Linked DNA regions of Kineococcus endophyticus. Each later gene encodes a partner of the first gene's protein in a complex. Links are inferred from orthologs where the notes say so. Each region holds a gene or a part of one and is shown on either strand. Other genes may lie near its edges.

The links.
Region 2: rpmE (region 1) and rpmJ share a complex: the UniProt entries of both Bacillus subtilis proteins name them as parts of the 50S ribosomal subunit. The link is inferred for Kineococcus endophyticus from one-to-one orthologs.
Region 3: rpmE (region 1) and rplI share a complex: the UniProt entries of both Bacillus subtilis proteins name them as parts of the 50S ribosomal subunit. The link is inferred for Kineococcus endophyticus from one-to-one orthologs.

The regions. Positions count from the first base shown.
Region 1 is NZ_JBFNQN010000011.1:172,944-176,356, forward strand. What follows is about bases 178-3,108. They hold rpmE (50S ribosomal protein L31), read left to right. Parts: upstream 178-1,500; coding sequence 1,501-1,716; downstream 1,717-3,108. Other genes in these bases: rho (transcription termination factor Rho), read left to right, coding at 178-1,363; prfA (peptide chain release factor 1), read left to right, coding at 1,808-2,869; AB1207_RS16655 (ArsR/SmtB family transcription factor), read left to right, coding at 3,005-3,108. Outside these bases: more of rho, read left to right, coding at 1-177; more of AB1207_RS16655, read left to right, coding at 3,109-3,413. UniProt on the Bacillus subtilis protein: Binds the 23S rRNA. While neither of the L31 paralogs is essential, this protein seems to function as the main L31 protein.
Region 2 is NZ_JBFNQN010000003.1:300,815-303,823, forward strand. Bases 254-3,009 are described here. They hold rpmJ (50S ribosomal protein L36), read left to right. Parts: upstream 254-1,452; coding sequence 1,453-1,566; downstream 1,567-3,009. Other genes in these bases: map (type I methionyl aminopeptidase), read left to right, coding at 254-997; infA (translation initiation factor IF-1), read left to right, coding at 1,170-1,391; rpsM (30S ribosomal protein S13), read left to right, coding at 1,754-2,134; rpsK (30S ribosomal protein S11), read left to right, coding at 2,225-2,632; AB1207_RS05710 (DNA-directed RNA polymerase subunit alpha), read left to right, coding at 2,782-3,009. Also shown: AB1207_RS05680 (adenylate kinase), read left to right, coding at 1-173; more of map, read left to right, coding at 182-253.
Region 3 is NZ_JBFNQN010000006.1:74,964-77,922, forward strand. Bases 254-2,959 are described here. They hold rplI (50S ribosomal protein L9), read left to right. Parts: upstream 254-1,233; coding sequence 1,234-1,686; downstream 1,687-2,959. Other genes in these bases: rpsF (30S ribosomal protein S6), read left to right, coding at 254-343; AB1207_RS09745 (single-stranded DNA-binding protein), read left to right, coding at 343-918; rpsR (30S ribosomal protein S18), read left to right, coding at 983-1,219; AB1207_RS09760 (SulP family inorganic anion transporter), read right to left, coding at 1,761-2,959. In the rest of the region: more of rpsF, read left to right, coding at 47-253. UniProt on the Bacillus subtilis protein: Binds to the 23S rRNA.

The DNA.
Region 1 (3,413 bases):
CGACAACCGTCCCGAGGGCCGCGAGGACCGGAGCGAGCGTTCCGGCGACCGCACGGAGCGCACCGAGCGTCCGCAGGCCGCGCAGAACGGGCCGGACGACTTCGACGGCGAGGGCGGCCGCCGCGGCCGTCGCAACCGCTACCGCGACCGCAAGGGCCGCCGCGGCGGCCGTGACGGCGGCGGCGCGCCCGAGGTCGACGAGAACGTCTCCGAGGACGACGTCCTGCTGCCCGTCGCGGGCATCCTCGACGTCCTCGACAACTACGCGTTCATCCGCACCTCCGGCTACCTCGCCGGCGCGAACGACGTCTACGTCTCCCTCGGCCAGGTGAAGAAGAACAACCTGCGCCCCGGCGACGCCGTCACCGGTGCGGTCCGTCAGCCCCGCGAGGGTGAGCAGACGGGGGCCCGCGCGAAGTTCAACGCGCTCGTCCGCGTCGACACCGTCAACGGCGCGGCGCCCGAGCAGGCCCGGCACCGTCCGGAGTTCACGAAGCTGACGCCGCTGTACCCGCAGGAGCGGCTCCGCCTGGAGACCGAGCCCAACGTCCTGACGACGCGCATCATCGACCTGATGTCGCCGCTCGGGAAGGGGCAGCGCGGTCTGATCGTCGCGCCGCCGAAGGCGGGGAAGACGATGGTCATGCAGGCCATCGCCAACGCGATCACGACGAACAACCCCGAGTGCCACCTCATGGTCGTCCTCGTGGACGAGCGGCCCGAAGAGGTCACCGACATGCAGCGGACGATCAAGGGTGAGGTCATCGCCTCCACCTTCGACCGTCCCGCGTCGGACCACACGGCCGTCGCCGAGCTCGCCATCGAGCGGGCCAAGCGCCTCGTGGAGCTCGGCAACGACGTCGTCGTGCTGCTGGACTCCCTGACCCGCCTGTCCCGCGCCTACAACATCTCGGCGCCCGCCAGCGGCCGCATCCTGTCCGGTGGTGTCGACGCCTCGGCGTTGTACCCGCCGAAGCGGTTCTTCGGGGCGGCCCGCAACGTCGAGAACGGCGGCTCGCTGACGATCCTGGCCTCGGCCCTGGTCGAGACGGGCTCGAAGGCCGACGAGGTCATCTTCGAGGAGTTCAAGGGCACCGGGAACATGGAGGTCCGCCTGTCGCGCCAGCTGGCCGACAAGCGCATCTTCCCCGCCGTCGACGTGCCGGCCTCCGGCACGCGGCGCGAGGAGATCCTCATGTCCCGCGAGGAGCTGCAGACCGTCTGGAAGCTGCGCCGCGTCGTCACCGCGCTCGACGCGCAGGCCTCCATCGAGCTGCTGCTCGACCGCCTCAAGAAGACCCGCAGCAACCTCGAGTTCCTGCACCAGGTCCAGACGTCCACCCCGCTGGTCAACAAGGACTGACGGGAACATCCCCGGGGGGCCGCCGGTTGTGAAGGACCGGCGGCTTCCTGTGGGAGACTGCTTTGACACCGCAGGCACCGGCTCACGCCAGCAGGATCGGCGACCCGGTGCCGACTGAGCGCCTTGAGGAGAGAACCATGAAGGCTGGGATCCACCCGGACTACGTCGAGACCCAGGTCACCTGCACCTGCGGCGCGACGTTCACCACCCGCAGCACCGAGAAGAGCGGCGAGATGCGCGCCGACGTGTGCAGCGCCTGCCACCCCTTCTACACGGGCAAGCAGAAGATCCTGGACACCGGTGGCCGCGTGGCCCGCTTCCAGCAGCGCTACGGCAAGAAGACCGCCAAGTAGTCCGCTCGCAGCGCCGGTCCCACCGCCCCACGGGGTGGAGGGGCCGGCGCTGTCGCGTTCCCACCCCACCCCGTCCTCTCAGGAGCTCTGCGTGTTCGAGACCGTCCAGCCGCTGCTCGACGAGCACGCCGAGCTCGAACGCCGCCTGGGCGACCCCGCCGTGCACGCCGACGCAGGACTGGCCCGCCGGCTCGGCCGGCGCTACGCCGAGCTGCAGCAGGTCGTCGAGGCGCACACCGCCTGGCGTGCGGCCACGGACGACGCCGAGGCCGCCCGCGAGCTGGCCGCCGAAGACCCCGGTTTCGCCGCCGAGCTGCCGGTGCTCGAGCAGGCGGCCACGGACGCGGGTGAGCGGTTGCGCCGCGTCCTCCTGCCGCGCGACCCCGACGACGCCCGCGACGTGATCCTCGAGATCAAGGCCGGTGAGGGCGGGGAGGAGTCCGCCCTCTTCGCCGGGGACATGCTGCGCATGTACCTGCGGTACGCCGAGCAGCGCGGCTGGGCGACCGAACTGCTCGACGCCACCCCCAGCGACCTCGGCGGCTACAAGGACGTGTCCGTGGCCGTGAAGAGCCGCGGTGCCGCGGCCGAGGGCGTCTGGCACCGCCTGAAGTACGAGGGCGGGGTCCACCGCGTCCAGCGCGTCCCCGTCACGGAGTCCCAGGGGCGCATCCACACGTCGGCGGTCGGGGTGCTCGTGGTCCCCGAGGCCGAGGAGGTCGAGGTGGACGTGGACCCGAACGACCTGCGGATCGACGTCTTCCGCTCGTCGGGCCCCGGCGGTCAGAGCGTCAACACCACCGACTCCGCCGTGCGCATCACCCACCTGCCCACCGGCATCGTCGCCAGCTGCCAGAACGAGAAGTCTCAGCTGCAGAACAAGGAGTCGGCGCTGCGGATCCTGCGCGCCCGGCTGCACGCGGTGGCCCAGGAAGCCGCGGACGCGGAGGCGTCGGCCGCCCGCCGGTCCCAGGTGCGCACCGTCGACCGCTCCGAGCGCATCCGCACGTACAACTACGGCGAGAACCGCATCGCCGACCACCGCACGGGCTTCAAGGCGTACAACCTCGACACGGTGCTCGACGGCGAGCTCGACCCCGTCATCCAGTCGGCCATCGACGCCGACGAGGCCGCCCAGCTCGCCGCCCCCTGACCTCAGGCCCCGTTCCCTCGTGGAAAACACACTTTCCGCCCTCGACATCGGCGTGTCGAGGGCGGAAAGAGTGTTTTCCACGAGCCTCGCGCCACGGGGATGCGTAGTCGCTACGGTTGTGCGTAGGATCGACGCGTGGACGACGAACGGTGGGCCCTCCTCGAGAAGCGCCTCGCGGCGCTCGAGGCCCGCGTCGCCGACGGGGCGGACCCCCGGGACGACGACACCTTCTGGGCGCTGCGGGAGCTGAAGCGGCAGGCGGAGGGGCGCTCGCACGTCCTCTTCACCGGCAGCGTCACGCTGCCCACGGGCGCGCAGTACGAGTGGCAGGAGACCGTCGAGGTGTCCTCGATGCTCGAGGCCGACCCGACGCAGGCCGTCGCCGCGCTGTCCGCCCTGGCCCACCCGGTCCGTCTGCAGCTGCTGCACAAGGTGCTCCACGGCCGGCGCACCGTCCCGGAGCTGGGGGAGGGCCTCGGCACCTCCGGTCAGCTCTACCACCACCTGCGCCAGCTCGTCGCCGAAGGCTGGCTGACCACGTCCG
Region 2 (3,009 bases), on another replicon or contig:
GCGACGACACCGAGGACGTCATCCGCACCCGCCAGCAGGTCTACCTCGACCAGACCGCCCCGCTCGTGGAGGTCTACTCCGAGCGCGGCCTGCTGCGGTCGGTGGACGGGCTGGGGGAGATCTCGTCGGTGACCGAGCGCCTCGTCAAGGCCCTCGACCTGCCCGACGCCTGAGGCCGCCGGTGGTGTTCGGACGTGAACGGGTGGAGTACAAGACCCCCGAGCAGGTGCGCGCCATGCGCAAGGCCGGCCTGCTGACGTACGCCGCGCTGGAGAGCGTGCGCTCGGCCCTGCGGCCGGGCGTCACCCTCGCGGAGCTGGACGCCCTGGGTGCGGAGGTCATCCGCACCGGGGGAGGCACGTCGAACTTCCTGGGCTACCACGGGTACCCCAAGACGCTGTGCATCTCGGTGAACGAGGTCGTCGTCCACGGCATCCCGGGCGACCAGGTCCTCGCCGAGGGCGACGTCGTCTCCGTCGACGGCGGGTGCGTCGTCGACGGGTGGCACGGGGACTCGGCCTTCACGGCCATCGTGGGGGAGCCGGTCGACCCGGCCGACGCCGAGCTCGTCGAGATCACGCGCACCGCGCTGTGGGCCGGCATTGCCGCCCTCGACGCCCGTGGCCGCGTCGGCGACGTCGGTGCGGCCGTGGAGGACGCGGTCGACGGTCGCCTGGGCATCGTCGACGGCTACACCGGGCACGGCATCGGGACGGCCATGCACATGGCCCCCGAGGTCCTCAACTACCGGGTGCGCGAGAAGGGGCCGAAGGTCAAGCCCGGCCTCGTCCTGGCCATCGAGCCCATGTGCACCCGCGGCGGCATCGAGACCGACGTCCTCGCCGACGACTGGACCGTCGTGACGTCCGACGGGACCCGCGCCGCGCACTGGGAGCACACCGTCGCCGTCCTCGACGAGGGCCTGTGGGTGCTGACCGCGCCCGACGGGGGAGCCTCCGAGCTCGCCGCGTACGGCATCACCGTCCCCGAGGGCTGAACCGCCCCGGACGCGACCGGTTGCGCTGCAAGGGGGACGAGCGGCATGATCGCCCGATTTCGCCCTCGGCGCGCCGTCGCGTAAGCTTGACCGTCGGTCCGCCATGCCTCCCGTTGGGTCCACCAGCGGGGCCGGGCTGACTCCAACCGACACTTGATGAAAAGCGGAGGACATGCCGAAGAAGGACGGCGTCATCGAGATCGAAGGCACCGTGATCGAAGCCCTGCCGAACGCGATGTTCCGCGTCGAGCTGAGCAACGGTCACAAGGTGCTCGCCCACATCTCCGGGAAGATGCGTCAGCACTACATCCGCATCCTCCCCGAGGACCGGGTGGTCGTCGAGCTCAGCCCCTACGACCTGTCCCGCGGGCGCATCGTCTACCGCTACAAGTGACCACCCACTGGCCGCCGGCCCGTCCCGAGCTCGGGGCGGGTTCAGCACGACCGGAGACACGATGAAGGTCAAGCCGAGCGTCAAGAAGATCTGCGACAAGTGCAAGGTGATCCGCCGTCACGGGCGGGTCATGATCATCTGCGACAACCTGCGCCACAAGCAGCGCCAGGGCTGACGCAGCGGGTCACACCGCCGCACGACCCGCAGTCCTCGCCGAGGACGCGCACCCCATACGCAGGACCCGCCGACCGCGCCCGTCAGGGCCGGTGCGGTGACACCCCCGGTCGGAGGCCGGGGACCCGCTCGAGACGGCGGGACCGGTCCTGTGGCAGACCTCCGCGACAGAAGAGGGACCATCCCGCATGGCACGTCTCGTCGGCGTCGACCTCCCCCGCGAAAAGCGGCTGGAGATCGCGCTCACGTACATCTACGGCGTCGGTCGCACCCGCGCCCAGGAGACCCTGGCCGCGACGGGCGTCAGCCCGGACCTGCGCGTCCGGGACCTGACGGACGACGACCTGGTCGCGCTGCGCGACCACATCGAGGGCAACTACCGCGTCGAGGGTGACCTCCGCCGCGAGGTGGCCGCCGACATCCGCCGCAAGGTGGAGATCGGTTGCTACGCCGGTCTGCGGCACCGCCGCGGCCTGCCCGTCCGCGGGCAGCGCACCAAGACCAACGCGCGCACCCGCAAGGGCCCGAAGCGCACCGTGGCCGGCAAGAAGAAGGCCGGTCGCAAGTAAGCAGTGCGCGGCCCCCCACCGGGTCGCCTCGCGAACCCCAGGGTTCGCCCTCGAAGCCAGTCGTCGCAGTCCACCAGGAGTCCGGAGAGCATGCCTCCCAAGAGCCGTCAGGCCAGTGCGACGCGCAAGCCGCGTCGCAAGGAGAAGAAGAACGTCGCGCACGGCCACGCGCACATCAAGTCGACGTTCAACAACACGATCGTCTCGATCACCGACCCGACGGGCGCGGTCATCGCGTGGGCGTCGGCCGGTCAGGTCGGGTTCAAGGGGTCCCGCAAGTCGACCCCCTTCGCCGCGCAGATGGCCGCCGAGGCGGCCGCCCGTCGTGCGCAGGAGCACGGCATGCGCAAGGTCGACGTCTTCGTCAAGGGCCCGGGTTCGGGCCGCGAGACCGCGATCCGCTCGCTCCAGGCCACCGGCCTGGAGGTCGGCGCGATCCAGGACGTGACCCCCAGCCCGCACAACGGCTGCCGTCCGCCCAAGCGTCGGCGCGTCTGACGAGGGTGCGGCCCTGACCCCCACCGTCGCGGTGGGGGTCGGGGCCGTCCCGATCGGAACCCAGTTCTAGCAGTCAGACCCCGTCGGCGGACCGATGTCGACGGGCGTGCGGGGCGTCATATGGCGGACGCCCGCGGGAAGGAACCTCCGTGCTGATCGCACAGCGCCCCACCCTCACCGAGGACGTCGTCGACGAGTACCGCTCGCGCTTCGTCATCGAACCCCTCGAGCCCGGCTTCGGGTACACCCTCGGCAACTCGCTGCGCCGCACCCTGCTGTCGTCCATCCCGGGCGCCGCGGTGACGAGCCTGCGCATCGACGGTGTGCTCCACGAGTTCACCTCCGTGCCGGGTGTGAAGGAGGACGTCACCGAGATC
Region 3 (2,959 bases), on another replicon or contig:
CTGCCACGGAAAGACCGTGGCCGCCTGAGACCGAAGGAGGTGGGGAATGAGCGCGCGTCAGTACGAGCTCATGGTGATCCTCGACGCGGAGCTGGAAGAGCGGACCGTCGGTCCCTCGCTCGACCGCTTCCTCAACGTGGTTCGCCAGGGTGGTGGCGAGGTCGGCAAGGTCGACATCTGGGGCCGCCGCCGGCTCTCCTACGACATCAAGAAGAAGTCCGAGGGCATCTACGCCGTCGTCGAGCTCACCACCGAGCCCGCCGTCGCGCAGGAGCTCGACCGTCAGCTGAACCTCAACGAGAGCGTTCTGCGGACCAAGCTGCTGCGAGCCGAGGCTGCCTGATGGCGGGTGAAACCGTCATCACGCTGATCGGGAACCTCACGAACGACCCCGAACTGCGCTTCACCCCCTCCGGTGCGGCGGTGGCCAACTTCACGGTCGCCTCCACGCCCCGCTCCTTCGACCGTCAGTCGAACGAGTGGAAGGACGGCGAGACGCTGTTCATGCGCTGCGCGATCTGGCGGGAGGCGGCGGAGAACGTCGCCGAGTCGCTGACGCGGGGCACGCGGGTCGTGGTGACCGGTCGGCTGCAGTCGCGCACCTTCGACACGAAGGAAGGCGAGAAGCGCACCGTCATCGAGATGCAGGTCGACGAGGTCGGCCCCTCGCTCCGCTACGCCACGGCGAAGGTCAACAAGACCTCGCGCGGTGGTTCCGGCGGCGGCGGTGGTTTCGGTGGCGGCGGCGGGTTCTCCGGCGGCGGCAACGGCGGCGGTGGCGGCGGCGGTTGGGGTGGGAACTCCGGCGGCGGCGCACCGCAGCAGCAGGACGACCCCTGGGCCACCGGCCCGTCCGGCGGGAGCCAGGGCGGCGGCGGCGGTTGGGGCGGCGCGTCGAACGACGACCCGCCCTTCTGACAGCTCTGAACACCATTCCATCCCAGGTCTGACGCCTGGGCTCTCACGAGAGGGGAGCACCACGATGGCCAAGGTGCCCGTGCGCAAGCCCAAGAAGAAGCAGAACCCGCTGAAGGCCGCCAAGATCGAGGCGGTCGACTACAAGGACACGGCGCTCCTGCGCAAGTTCATCTCCGACCGCGGCAAGATCCGTGCGCGTCGGGTGACGGGCGTGTCCGTCCAGGAGCAGCGTCAGATCGCCAAGGCGATCAAGAACGCTCGTGAGATGGCGCTGCTGCCCTACAGCAGCTCCGCGCGCTGAGAAGGGGTCACGAGATGAAGCTCATCCTCACCCACGAGGTCACCGGCCTCGGGACCCCCGGCGACGTCGTCGAGGTCAAGGACGGCTACGGCCGCAACTTCCTGCTGCCCCGCAACCTGGCCACCCCGTGGACCAAGGGCGCGGAGAAGCAGATCGACGTGATCCGCAAGGCCCGCAAGGCCCGCGAGATCGCCTCGCTCGACGACGCCAAGGCCGTCAAGCAGTCGCTCGAAGCCCGCACGGTGGCCTTCGCCGCCCGGGCCGGCCGCGGCGGTCGCCTCTTCGGCGCCGTCACCCCGGCCGACGTGGCGCAGGCGGTCTCGGCCGCCGGTGGCCCGTCGATCGACAAGCGCAAGGTCGAGATCCTGCAGCCGATCAAGACGACCGGTACGCACAAGGCTCTCGTCCGCCTGCACGCGGACGTCTCCGCGACGGTGACCATCGACGTCGTCGAGGCCACCGCCTGAGTCGGGTCTGCTGAACGACCGGAGGCCGGTCGCACCCCCTGGGTGCGGCCGGCCTCCGTCGTCCGTGCGGTGCGTCAGGCCTGGTGGACGGGCTCCGGCTCCCGGTCGGCGGTGCGGACGCTGACCTGGGCGCCGCGGGCCTCCCGCTGTTCGACGAAGGTGTCGAGCGCCTCCCGGCAGGCCCGGTCGAGCTTGTCGGGCTCGGCCAGGTGCACGGTCAGCGGACGGTCCACCGGTACCGCCTCGAGGGTGTCGGCCAGCTGCGGCAGCCGGACGAAGGTCGCCGAGCCGGAGACCTCCAGGTGCACCTCGTCGGCCTCCTCGCGGACCCGCGTCCGCAGGCTGCTGGCCTGGACGGCGGCCTTGACGAGGGACAGCACGAGACCGACGGCGACGCCCTCCAGCAGGTTCAGCGTGAGGATGGCGACAATCGTCGCGGCGGTGATCGCCACCTCGCTGCGCGAGGTCCGCCACAGGGTCCGGAACGGGATGCCGGCGACGAGCTTCCACCCGGCCTGGACGAGGACGGCGGCCAGCGCGGCCATCGGCACGAGGCCGAGGAGCGCCGGGGCGGCGAGCGCGAAGACGGCGAGCCAGACGCCGTGCAGGACGCCAGAGGCCTTGGTCTTGGCGCCGGAGTTCACGTTGGCGGAGCTGCGGACGATGACGGCCGTCATGGGCAGGGCCCCGAGCAGCCCGCAGACGCCGTTGCCGACGCCCTGCGCGACGAGCTCCTTGTCGTACTCGGTGCGCGGGCCCGTGTGCATCCGGTCGATCGCCGAGGCCGAGAACATGCTCTCCGCGCTGGCGATGAGCGCGACGGTGACGGCGGCGCCGAGGACGGCCAGCGGGGCGAGGCCCTCCAGCGAGGCGGGCGTCAGCGGCGTCACGACCGACAGCAGCGACTGGACCTCCACGCGGTCGACGTCCAGCCCGGCCGCGACCGTCACGACGGTGGCCAGCAGGACCGCGACGAGCGGTCCGGGGACGATGCGCAGCCGGGCGGGGGCGTGCTTCCACAGCCGCAGGACGAGCAGCGAGCCGACGCCGACCCCCAGGGCGGTCAGCGCGCGCGGGTCGCCGGGCAGGCTCGCGAGCGCCGCCGGGTAGCCGGCGACGTTGGCGACGGGGTTGCCCTCCTGAGGCCGGTCGGCGAGCAGGTAGACCTGGCCGAGGACGAGCGTGAGCCCGATCCCGGCGAGCATGCCCTGGACGACCGCCGTGGAGACGGCGCGGAACCAGCGGCCGAGGCGCGCGAGTCCCAGACCGACCT